Regions from separate parts of the Bacillus sp. BC05(2025) genome, predicted to be linked through region 1. Evidence: riboswitches for the same ligand, from Rfam matches in the RefSeq annotation. Region 1 holds a riboswitch; each other region holds the start of a gene.
What was found. A riboswitch is a leader RNA that binds a small molecule or an ion and turns the genes downstream of it on or off. The one in region 1 is predicted to bind S-adenosylmethionine.
Positions count from the first base shown of each region.

Region 2: linked by a shared signal. The riboswitch ahead of ACZ76X_RS03895 (hypothetical protein) and the one ahead of ACZ76X_RS10450 (sugar ABC transporter substrate-binding protein) in region 1 are both predicted to bind S-adenosylmethionine.
Region 3: linked by a shared signal. The riboswitch ahead of metQ (methionine ABC transporter substrate-binding lipoprotein MetQ) and the one ahead of ACZ76X_RS10450 (sugar ABC transporter substrate-binding protein) in region 1 are both predicted to bind S-adenosylmethionine.

Region 1 is NZ_JBWYRA010000002.1:883,968-887,191, forward strand. It holds gene ACZ76X_RS10440 (SDR family oxidoreductase) at 1-276, opposite strand, end outside; gene ACZ76X_RS10445 (NCS2 family permease) at 480-1,781, shown strand; SAM riboswitch class I at 1,871-1,976, shown strand; gene ACZ76X_RS10450 (sugar ABC transporter substrate-binding protein) at 2,065-3,177, shown strand; gene ACZ76X_RS10455 (sugar ABC transporter ATP-binding protein) at 3,174-3,224, shown strand, end outside.
Region 2 is NZ_JBWYRA010000001.1:736,039-739,262, forward strand. It holds gene ACZ76X_RS03880 (group-specific protein) at 1-138, opposite strand, end outside; gene ACZ76X_RS03885 (NAD(P)H-dependent oxidoreductase) at 135-710, opposite strand; gene ACZ76X_RS03890 (SWIM zinc finger family protein) at 734-1,123, opposite strand; gene ACZ76X_RS03895 (hypothetical protein) at 1,377-1,634, opposite strand; SAM riboswitch class I at 1,737-1,835, opposite strand; gene ACZ76X_RS03900 (hypothetical protein) at 1,958-2,149, shown strand; gene ACZ76X_RS03905 (YwiC-like family protein) at 2,182-2,904, opposite strand; gene ACZ76X_RS03910 (ECF transporter S component) at 3,089-3,224, opposite strand, start outside.
Region 3 is NZ_JBWYRA010000003.1:656,319-659,542, reverse strand. It holds gene ACZ76X_RS14135 (metal-sensing transcriptional repressor) at 197-499, opposite strand; gene metQ (methionine ABC transporter substrate-binding lipoprotein MetQ) at 897-1,703, opposite strand; SAM riboswitch class I at 1,969-2,078, opposite strand; gene ACZ76X_RS14125 (hypothetical protein) at 2,257-2,484, opposite strand; gene ACZ76X_RS14120 (alpha/beta hydrolase) at 2,761-3,224, opposite strand, start outside.

The DNA of each region.
Region 1 (3,224 bases):
TTCTTGTTCTACACGTTGCTTCGTCTCATTTGCATCTCCATCTTCATCTAAATACGCAATCGCAATATTCGCTCCCTCTTTCGCAAAAGCGATGGAAACAGCTCGTCCAATCCCGCTATCCCCTCCTGTAATTAATACATTCTTTCCTTTTAATTTTTCGCTTCCTTTATAGTTTGGATCTTCAAACTGCGGTAGAGGATTCATTAACGATTCAATACCAGGTTGTTTATTTTGATGTTGCGCTGGCATTGTTACAAAGTTTTTTTGCTGTGGCATAGCTTCTTTCAACTCCTTTTCCTTATAATATGCGCACAATAAACACTGAAATTCATACATCGATTTACGATTAATATTCGAATTTAAGACACAAAATATGAATTGTTGTAAACTTTTTATGCAAAACTATTGCAAAATAGTTAAAAAACGAATATTATATATAACTGTTGTGAAAATTATTCGTAAACAGAAAGGATGTTTATATGTTTAACCTTTCAAAACATAAAACTTCTATTAAAACTGAAATTATGGCAGGTATTATTACCTTCTTAACAATGGCATATATCATTGTCGTAAACCCTGTCATCCTTGGGGATGCAGGTGTTCCATTTGAACAAGCATTTACAGCAACCATTATCGCTGCTGTTGTCGGAACATTATTTATGGCGATCTTTACAAACTTACCAATCGCAATTGCACCAGGTATGGGATTAAATGCTTATTTCTCTTACTCTGTTGTAAAAGCTCATGAAGGCATGACTTTCGCAATTGCATTCTCTGCTGTATTCGTAGCAGGTATGATTTTAATTTTGTTATCATTCACATCTTTCCGTACAAAATTAATGGAAGCAATTCCTGAAAACTTAAAACATGCAATTACTGCTGGTATCGGTCTTTTCATCGCCTTTATCGGTTTACGTTTAACAGGTATCGTTACAAAAAATGAAGCAAACTTAGTTGGACTTGGTGATCTTCACTCTGCGCCAGTACTACTAGCATTAGCTGGACTTGGAATTACAATCATCCTTATGTCTTTAAATGTAAATGGTGCACTATTTATCGGGATGCTATTAACTGGTATTATCGCTTTCTTCACAGGACAATTAACATTCTCAAACGGTGTTACATCAATGCCTGGATTACCAGAAGGAATTATCGTTTCAAATCCAATTACTGCTGTATCTGATGTAATTAACTACGGATTATACGGCGTTGTATTTTCATTCTTCCTTGTTACATTATTCGATACAACAGGTACATTACTTGGTGTAGCTCAACAAGGTGGATTTATGAAAGACGGAAAACTTCCAAAAGCTGGACGAGCTCTTCTATCTGACTCATTCTCAGCAACAATCGGTTCTATGTTCGGAACAACACCATCAACAGCTTACATCGAATCATCTGCTGGTGTTGCAGCTGGTGGTCGTACTGGTTTAACAACTGTTACAGTAGCTGTTCTATTCGCACTAGCAGCATTCTTCGGGCCATTAGTAAGTGCCGTTTCTGGTGTATCAGCTATTACTGCACCATCATTAATTATCGTTGGTAGCCTTATGATGGGTTCAGTTCGCCACATCGATTGGGATGTATTTGATGAAGCATTCCCAGCATTCTTAGTAATCCTAAGCATGCCACTTACATCAAGTATCGCAACAGGTATCGCTCTTGGATTTATTTCATACCCACTTATGAAAGTGGCAAAAGGTAAATTCTGTGCTGTTCACCCACTTGTGTATGTATTCGGAATCTTGTTCGCTTATCAATTGATTTTCTTACCACATTAAAATCCCTCATTAAGAGGGATTTTTTTATAAAAAATTATTTGACAACACCACAAACTTGTGGAATAATTCGAAATAGTTGAATATTCGATGTCTTATCAAGAGCAGGTGGAGGGATGAGCCCTACGAAGCCCGGCAACCGACCCATTTATGGGCACGGTGCTAATTCTTACAACACGTTGTGTTGAAAGATAAGAGTAATATGATAAGACGTCTTTTCTATATGAAAAGGCGTTTTTTATTTTCACTCCCTCTCCTCTCTTCTTAGTTTAGGAGGGATTTTTTTATGAAGAAATTGTGTTCTATCGTACTCATTGTTCTCTTACTTACATTAACTGCTTGTACAAATGAACAAGATGCTGTCTCTTCACAAAAGCAACAAACTGTGAAAAAAGTAACTACAACAGTAGAAAATCATTTACAAACAGAAATTCCAAACCAAATAAAGAAACCATTAAAAATTGCATTAATTATGCAAATGTCTATCGGAACTTTTTCCTCTCAATATATTGAGGGGGTCAAAAAACAAGTAGAACTATTTGGCGGCAGTGTACAAGTCTATAATTCTGATAATGATTTAGCAAAAATGGCGGCAAATTTAGATACTGCTATTAATTCAAAAGTGGATGGTATATTAATTGATCATGGTCGATCTGAAGCGCTGAAACCTGGAGTAGAAAAGGCATTACAAGCAAATATTCCGGTAGTAGCGTTTGATAATGATCTACGCTTGCCAGGCGTAACGATTATTGATCAAGATGACTATAGTCTTGCATGGAAATCATTAAAAACATTAGCGGAAGATTTGAATGGACAAGGAAATATCGCAGTCGTATGGGTTGGTGGATTCGCTCCAATGGAACGTCGTAATGTTATCATTGATGCTTTTTATAAACGTTATCCAAATATAAAAGAAGTTACACGATTCGGTACTGCTAGTAATAACACACCGCTCGATACACAAACACAAGTAGAAGCTTTACTAAAAAAATATCCGAAAAAAGGAGATTTACAAGCTATTTTCGCTTCATGGGATGAATTTGCTAAAGGGGCTGTCAAAGCACTCGAACAAGCTGGTCGTACAGATATAAAAGTATACGGCATTGACTTAAGTAATGAAGATTTACAACTCATGCAAAAAGAAAATTCACCTTGGACTGCTACAGCTGCAACTGATCCAGCTGAAGTAGGTAAAGTTCAAGTACGATTTTTATATAAAAAAATTGCTGGTGAACAAACGCCAGATATTTATTCGCTAGAACCTTATTTAGTGAAGAAAAATAATTTACCAAAAGAAAATATAACAATGGATCAATTATCAAAACATATAAATGGTTGGGGAGATTCAAAAGATGGGTATTCTCCTTGGATGAAAAAATTAGAGAAGGAGAAAAAATGATGACATTCTCTCTTCAAAACATTACACATTCTTATCATGTAACTACC
Region 2 (3,224 bases), on a different contig from region 1:
ATAATCATTTCTTAATTGAATCTGTATTTGTTGAAACGTTTCACTACATTTCTTCAATTGAATTAAGCAATTCATATATGTACGAAAAAGTTCATTATCATACTGACAACAATTTATAATACGTTCCATTTCATTCATAACGTACGAGCCTTTTCTTCTATTTGTAATAACCACTTTTCCCGCTTCTCTCGTTTACTCGTTTTCACAGATTGAAAAACAGATCGTTTTATATCGCGAATGCCGCAAAAACGTAAAACACCTCTCTTCATTATAATCCAATCGGCTGATCGATATAGTAGTGCGACGTACCATAACGGTGAGTCTAACGTATTAATTACCCATGCCTTCTTACCTTTTAGTAACCCTTTCGGCAGGGCACCTTCATATTTATAAGCAAAACCAGCAACGAAAATGCGATCAATAAATCCTTTTAAAATAGCTGGCATCCCCCACCACCATATTGGATAAATGAAGAGAAGAGTATCCGCTTCTTCTACTAACGCTCTGTACCGAGCTGTTTCTTCTTCATTTACTAAATCACGCCTTTTCTTCTCTTCATTAAATACAAGGACGGGATTAAATTGTTCTTTATATAAATCAAGTACCGTAACCGAATGGTTTGTTTCTTGTAATCCTTTTTGTACATGCTTTAAAATCGCCGCGTTAAAACTTGAAGGACTAGGATGAGCGTATACAATTAGTACATTCAATACATAACAACTCCCTCTATAAATTAAAGTTTCCCCTTCTTTAACATCTTCTCTACAATTTGTACGTTTTTTGAGCTTTGTAATAAACGGTTTAATACGGTAAGCAACTCTTCCTTGTCTAAATCTTTCAGTTTCTCTTTCACCGTACTTTCACCAGCACCTTGAATATCATAAACAACTGCCGCCATATGTTTACAATAGTTTTCATATGGACACTCACAGCTACTTTCTGTAAAATCTTCAAGATCAATAATCACTTCATAGTTTCCTGCATTTCCAGTAACGAAAGCAAATATTTTCTTGTCTTGTATTTCAACATCATCTACATGTCCTTCTTCATAATATTCATACCCTTGATCCATAATGTACTTAGGTATCCATTTCGTTATATCATGTAATAAACAAGCGTACATAACAACACCTCTTCCTTTAATTCCCTTTTGACTTCCACAACCCCTGTATGTTATTCTAATAACTGTCAAATAGCAAGTCTATATGACAAAACAACTGACACCTATTCGGCGAAGGTGTCTCTTTTCATTTGCAGCCGATATGAAGTGCCTCTTTCAGGCACATTCAATCTTTGACACTACACACTCAACACCATTCCCTGTATCAGGCTGCTTAAGCAGTCTTTTACTCTACATACTTCAAAAAAAAGAGAGCTTAGCTCCCTTTTCCCGCCTTATAAAATACCCCTTTTTCCGTATAGAGATATTCATCAGCTAATGTAATTTTCCCATCCAGTTTCAGTTCATCTAATAGTCTTGATAAATAAAATTGATGTAACATCTTTTTCGTGAATTTTCCTTCATGATGCGAAACGATATGTTCTTGAATATCTAACAATGATATTGGCTTATCCTGCTCTATCATATATTCATAAACTGTACTACGCAGTTTTACGTATTTTTCGAGTATCACAGTAGCTCGCAACCCCTTTCTTCTTAATATAAATTTTTTCGTAATCGGTTTTTTTGCAATAAAAAAACCTCTCCGATAAGAAGAAGTTACGTATATATCTTCGTCTTATCTCCCAGAACAAATATGTTCTGCTGGAATTAGCACCTGCATCGCGGTTGCTGGGTTTCATCGGGCCAGTCCCTCCACCTCTCTGGATAAGAAAATATTCACTTAATTCTTACTATACGTAATTTCATTTTAATTGTCAAACAAATATAACAAATTATATTTTGCTTCTTACTGTTCATACTATACATATATGAACATGCAAGGAGGATTATGAAATGCACGAAAATGCTCGCGGATATGTACAAGACTCATTTCAATCATTACAAGAAGCAAAACATTGTTTAGAAGCTGCACTACAAACTGTTGAAAAAGATTTTAATCGCGCACGTATTGAACAATCTCTTTATGCGATCGAACAAGCTATTCAACGTTGTGATTACACGGTTCACATTTTAGAACAAGATTGAAAAAACTTCCCATCATAAGGTGGGAAGCTTTTTCAAATGGCATACTTCATAATTATTACCGTTATGATTAAAAAATATACAGAATTAGCAATTTCTAAAATCCCTACTTTTATAATAGAAATCTTTTTACCGTATAACATAACTGCTCGAATGACACTCGGTATAAAAATAAGAGAACACAACGGATTGATAGCAAATACAATGATTGTTAATAGAATATGATAACCCCATGATATAAGCCGATACTTCGGGTTATTTTTCTCGCGTATCATCGTTTTCACATAAAACGTACTTCCTAAAAAATATAAAAATGAAATAAGCGCAATAAATAATGCTGTTTTATCTATAAGTTTCATTGAAAAATAATAGCTAACTAAACCACCAATACAGAAAACAATAATCGCACTGATGTCATTTAGTAATGCTCTTTCATTTTTTTGATGAGCGTAATACATATTTACTATAAATAATGGAATCATGAATACTACGAATAAAAGAATGCGCCATTCATATAATAGAGAAATCATTCCAAATACGAACGCAATGATCAAATATACAATTGTAGCATGTAAATACTCTTTTTTTCGTCTTTGCTTTATGTACGTAAGAAATGGATACGTAGCTAAATAGATAAAGAACCAAGCTAAAAACAACGGAATATGATACATAGTAGGTTTCCCAAGTATGACACTTAATAGAAATGGTATAACGAGCATGGCCCATGCACCGTGTTGCTTCGGAATAACTAACCTCATTAACTATACACCTCCTCTTCGAAAACATTTCTCACCTACTATTATACAAATAATCTCATATAATAACGGAAGTATATTGGATCAATTTTTTGACAATAAAAAATGCTCCTTACAATATGTAAGAAGCATGAATGAGGCAAACGAATATGTAAGTCGCGACCCTACCTTATATGAGTATGCTTTTCTATGCCATGTTATGCTTATCTAATATGCCATATTTCTTTTTAAATCTTGTAAGAATCGTAATCCAAGACGTACTAAATAGTAGTAAGAAAATAACATTCGAAATGGCATGACTCAAATCGAAATAAAAACTTGCA
Region 3 (3,224 bases), on a different contig from region 1:
TCCTCCTCTTGTTTCTTCATTGTTTCTTAATCACAACTACATCTTACCATACCCCCCTAAGGTAATCAATGGTTTTGTATCATGATTTTTCAATTATTTTCTAAAAGTTTATTTTACATACACTTTTTCACATCAATACCCCGAAACCTTATATGAAAGTAAACAAAAAAACAAGCCAGTTACATACTAGCTTGTTTTACGCTTTTGAAAAACGTTCAAATACAGTCATTAATTCTTCAATCGCTTCGTCACCATTGCCATCTTTAATAGCGCCTGAAACACAATGACTTGTATGGTTTTTTAATACACCCATTCCTACTTTTTTCATCGCTGCATTAATCGCTGAAATTTGCACTAAAATATCCACACAATAGCGATCATTTTCAATCATATTTTGAATACCGCGGACCTGTCCTTCAATTCTCTTTAATCTATTTATAATTTGTTCTTTTTCTTTTTCTGATCTATGTGTTACTGCTTCATGCTCTTTATGACCCATATTATCACCTTCTTAAAGTTTCTCTTCATCCAATAAAACAATTGCTTTTACGAGTATACCAATTATAGCATTAATTATCTATGTATGATACCCCATATGAGTATATTTCCGCACTAAGCTTATTCTTAACAATTTATTAGCTTCTCAGTCTCAATTTTCATGATACCCTTTCCTTTTTCAAAAAAACATTACATTCTCCATCAGAACTTAATAAAGTAAAATGTTTAATCACTTTTGTGCTATGTTCTTCAACTAAAGCCTCCATTAATGTACATTCCCTAACAATTTCTCGTTGCAAATATAAAAGGGCTACCTTAGTAGCCCTTAATAAAATAATTAATTTTCATCAGTTATAAAATACGTAGTTGTAAAGAGTACAATTCCTTAGTTTTCAAAATTATTCTTTTACAGGAATAACTGCACCGTTATATTCCTTATTAATAAAATCTTCAATTTCTTTCGAATGCAATACTTCTACAAGTGCTTTAATTTCTTTCTTATCTTTATCACCTTTACGAACCACAACTACGTTTACATATGGAGAATCCTTACCTTCAAGCGCAATTGCATCTTTTCTTGGATTTAACTTTGCATCAATTGCATAGTTAGCATTAATTAAAATAGCATCACCTTCTTTATTTTTATACATTTGTGTTAATAAACCAGGCTCGATGTCTGTTTTGAATTTCAAATTTTTCGGATTATCTGCAATATCTTTTACGGTTGCTTTTACAGGATCTATACCATCTTTAATTTTTAAAATACCTTCTTTTTGTAAAATTGCTAAACCACGTCCATGATCAGTAATTGCATTACTCATAATAATTGTTGCACCATCTGGAAGCTCTTTTAGATTTTTATATTTTTGAGAATATAAACCGATTGGTTCAATGTGTATTTTTCCAGCTACTTCAAAATCATATTTTTTGTCTTTCATTTCTTTCTCTAAGAATGGAATACCTTGGAAATAATTTACATCTAATTCTTTATTCGCCAATGATTTATTTGGTAATACGTAGTCTTGGAATTTTTTAATTTCTAGTTCTACACCTTTTTTCTCAAGTAATGGTTTTGCTTTTTCCAAAATAACTGCATGAGGTACATTAGAAGCACCGACAACAAGCTTATCTTCACTTTTCCCTCCACAAGCAGTTAAACCAAAAATTGCTGTTGTAATAAGTCCTGATAGTAATAGTTTTTTCATGTTGTAAACACCCTTCTTCTTTTATGTATTTATTTATTAATTCACGCTGTAACAAATCAATAATCCACTTTATTAGAACAACACTAGGACATGCACAAATTGGTTCATTGATTTTCACATCGTTATTCCTCCTGCACACGGACTGTATAAATCGCTCTATTTTCCCTCAGAATAGTCTTTACTCACAGTCGAGAACAACAAAAAAACCTTTCTGCCCTTAGAATGAGCAGAAAGGTTTGTATGCATATATCGATACTATCCCTTTCTCTCATCTCTCAAAGCATTTGCTTTGCAGGAATTAGCACCATTTCAATGTAAAAATTGATGGTTGCTGGGTTTCACAGGGCACAGTCCCTCCACCTCTCTGGATAAGAGAAATCAGATTTAATTTTCATCTGATTCAAAATCTATTAAATTATCTATATTTTATGAATTGAATTTTATCAACATAAACTCGTTATGTCAATAATTGTTTATGAAAAAAACTTCAATCACAAATATAAAAGTCTCAATTCACACGTATAAATTGAGACTTCTTTCTTCCTATATATAATTATTGTTGATCACATACTTTTGTATCATTCACTACTGAAGTTCCTTCAACGGTTACCGTATGAAAACAGTCATTTACACGAACTGTCACAACATTATCTTGCCGATCAATAACGTGATATTCATTAAAATTTTTATTTAGAGCACTACGAATTTGTTCTCCCTCATAAATTGGAATGCCATGTGATAAAACCCAAATAAGCCCAGCGATAGCAAGAATAGTTTTCATACGATCTACCTCCTTGAGAATATAGTGAACTTTTAATCCGTTCTTTTTAGCTCCACTAATCATAAATGGAATGAACTAAGCCTTTTTGGAAATAAGTTCATTTCGTCTATTTTATGTTTATGCTAATTGTGACCGAATTGTGACAACTTTTTGTCTCTTTAGACGAAAAGTTGAAACAAAACTTTCAAAAAGGACAATTCTACTTGAACAAACGAAAGGCTATGGAGAATTTCCCCATAGCCTTTCGTTTGCATTTTATTAGACAATCATTCCAAATTATACGTGACTAATAAATCTTAACCCTTTACTTAAAGAAGTCGGCACAACAGATGCGTGATTCTCCCCTTCAGCTTCATAAAACGTAAATCTAAACTGATCATGTTTCACTTGGAAAAGGCGCTCTGATAATTCGTTTGCCCCTACAACCATATGCTCTCGTTCTAGTGATCCAACTGTAAGGAACACTCCCGTTTCAAACTTGGCACTGTTTAATTCATTTATAAAATTCTCTTCTTTTTCAAGAACAGATTGATTATTCCACCAAATAGACGGACTACTAATAAAATAATTTTGAAAAGCATTTACGTTTGTGAATAGTATATGTAAAGCAAATAAACCACCTAGTGAATGCCCAAATAACGTTTGTTTTCTTTTATCAATCTCATAATTCTTTTCAATCTGCGGCTTTAATTCTTCTTCAATAAAAGTAAAGAAATTATGTGCTCCTCCTGTTTTAGGCC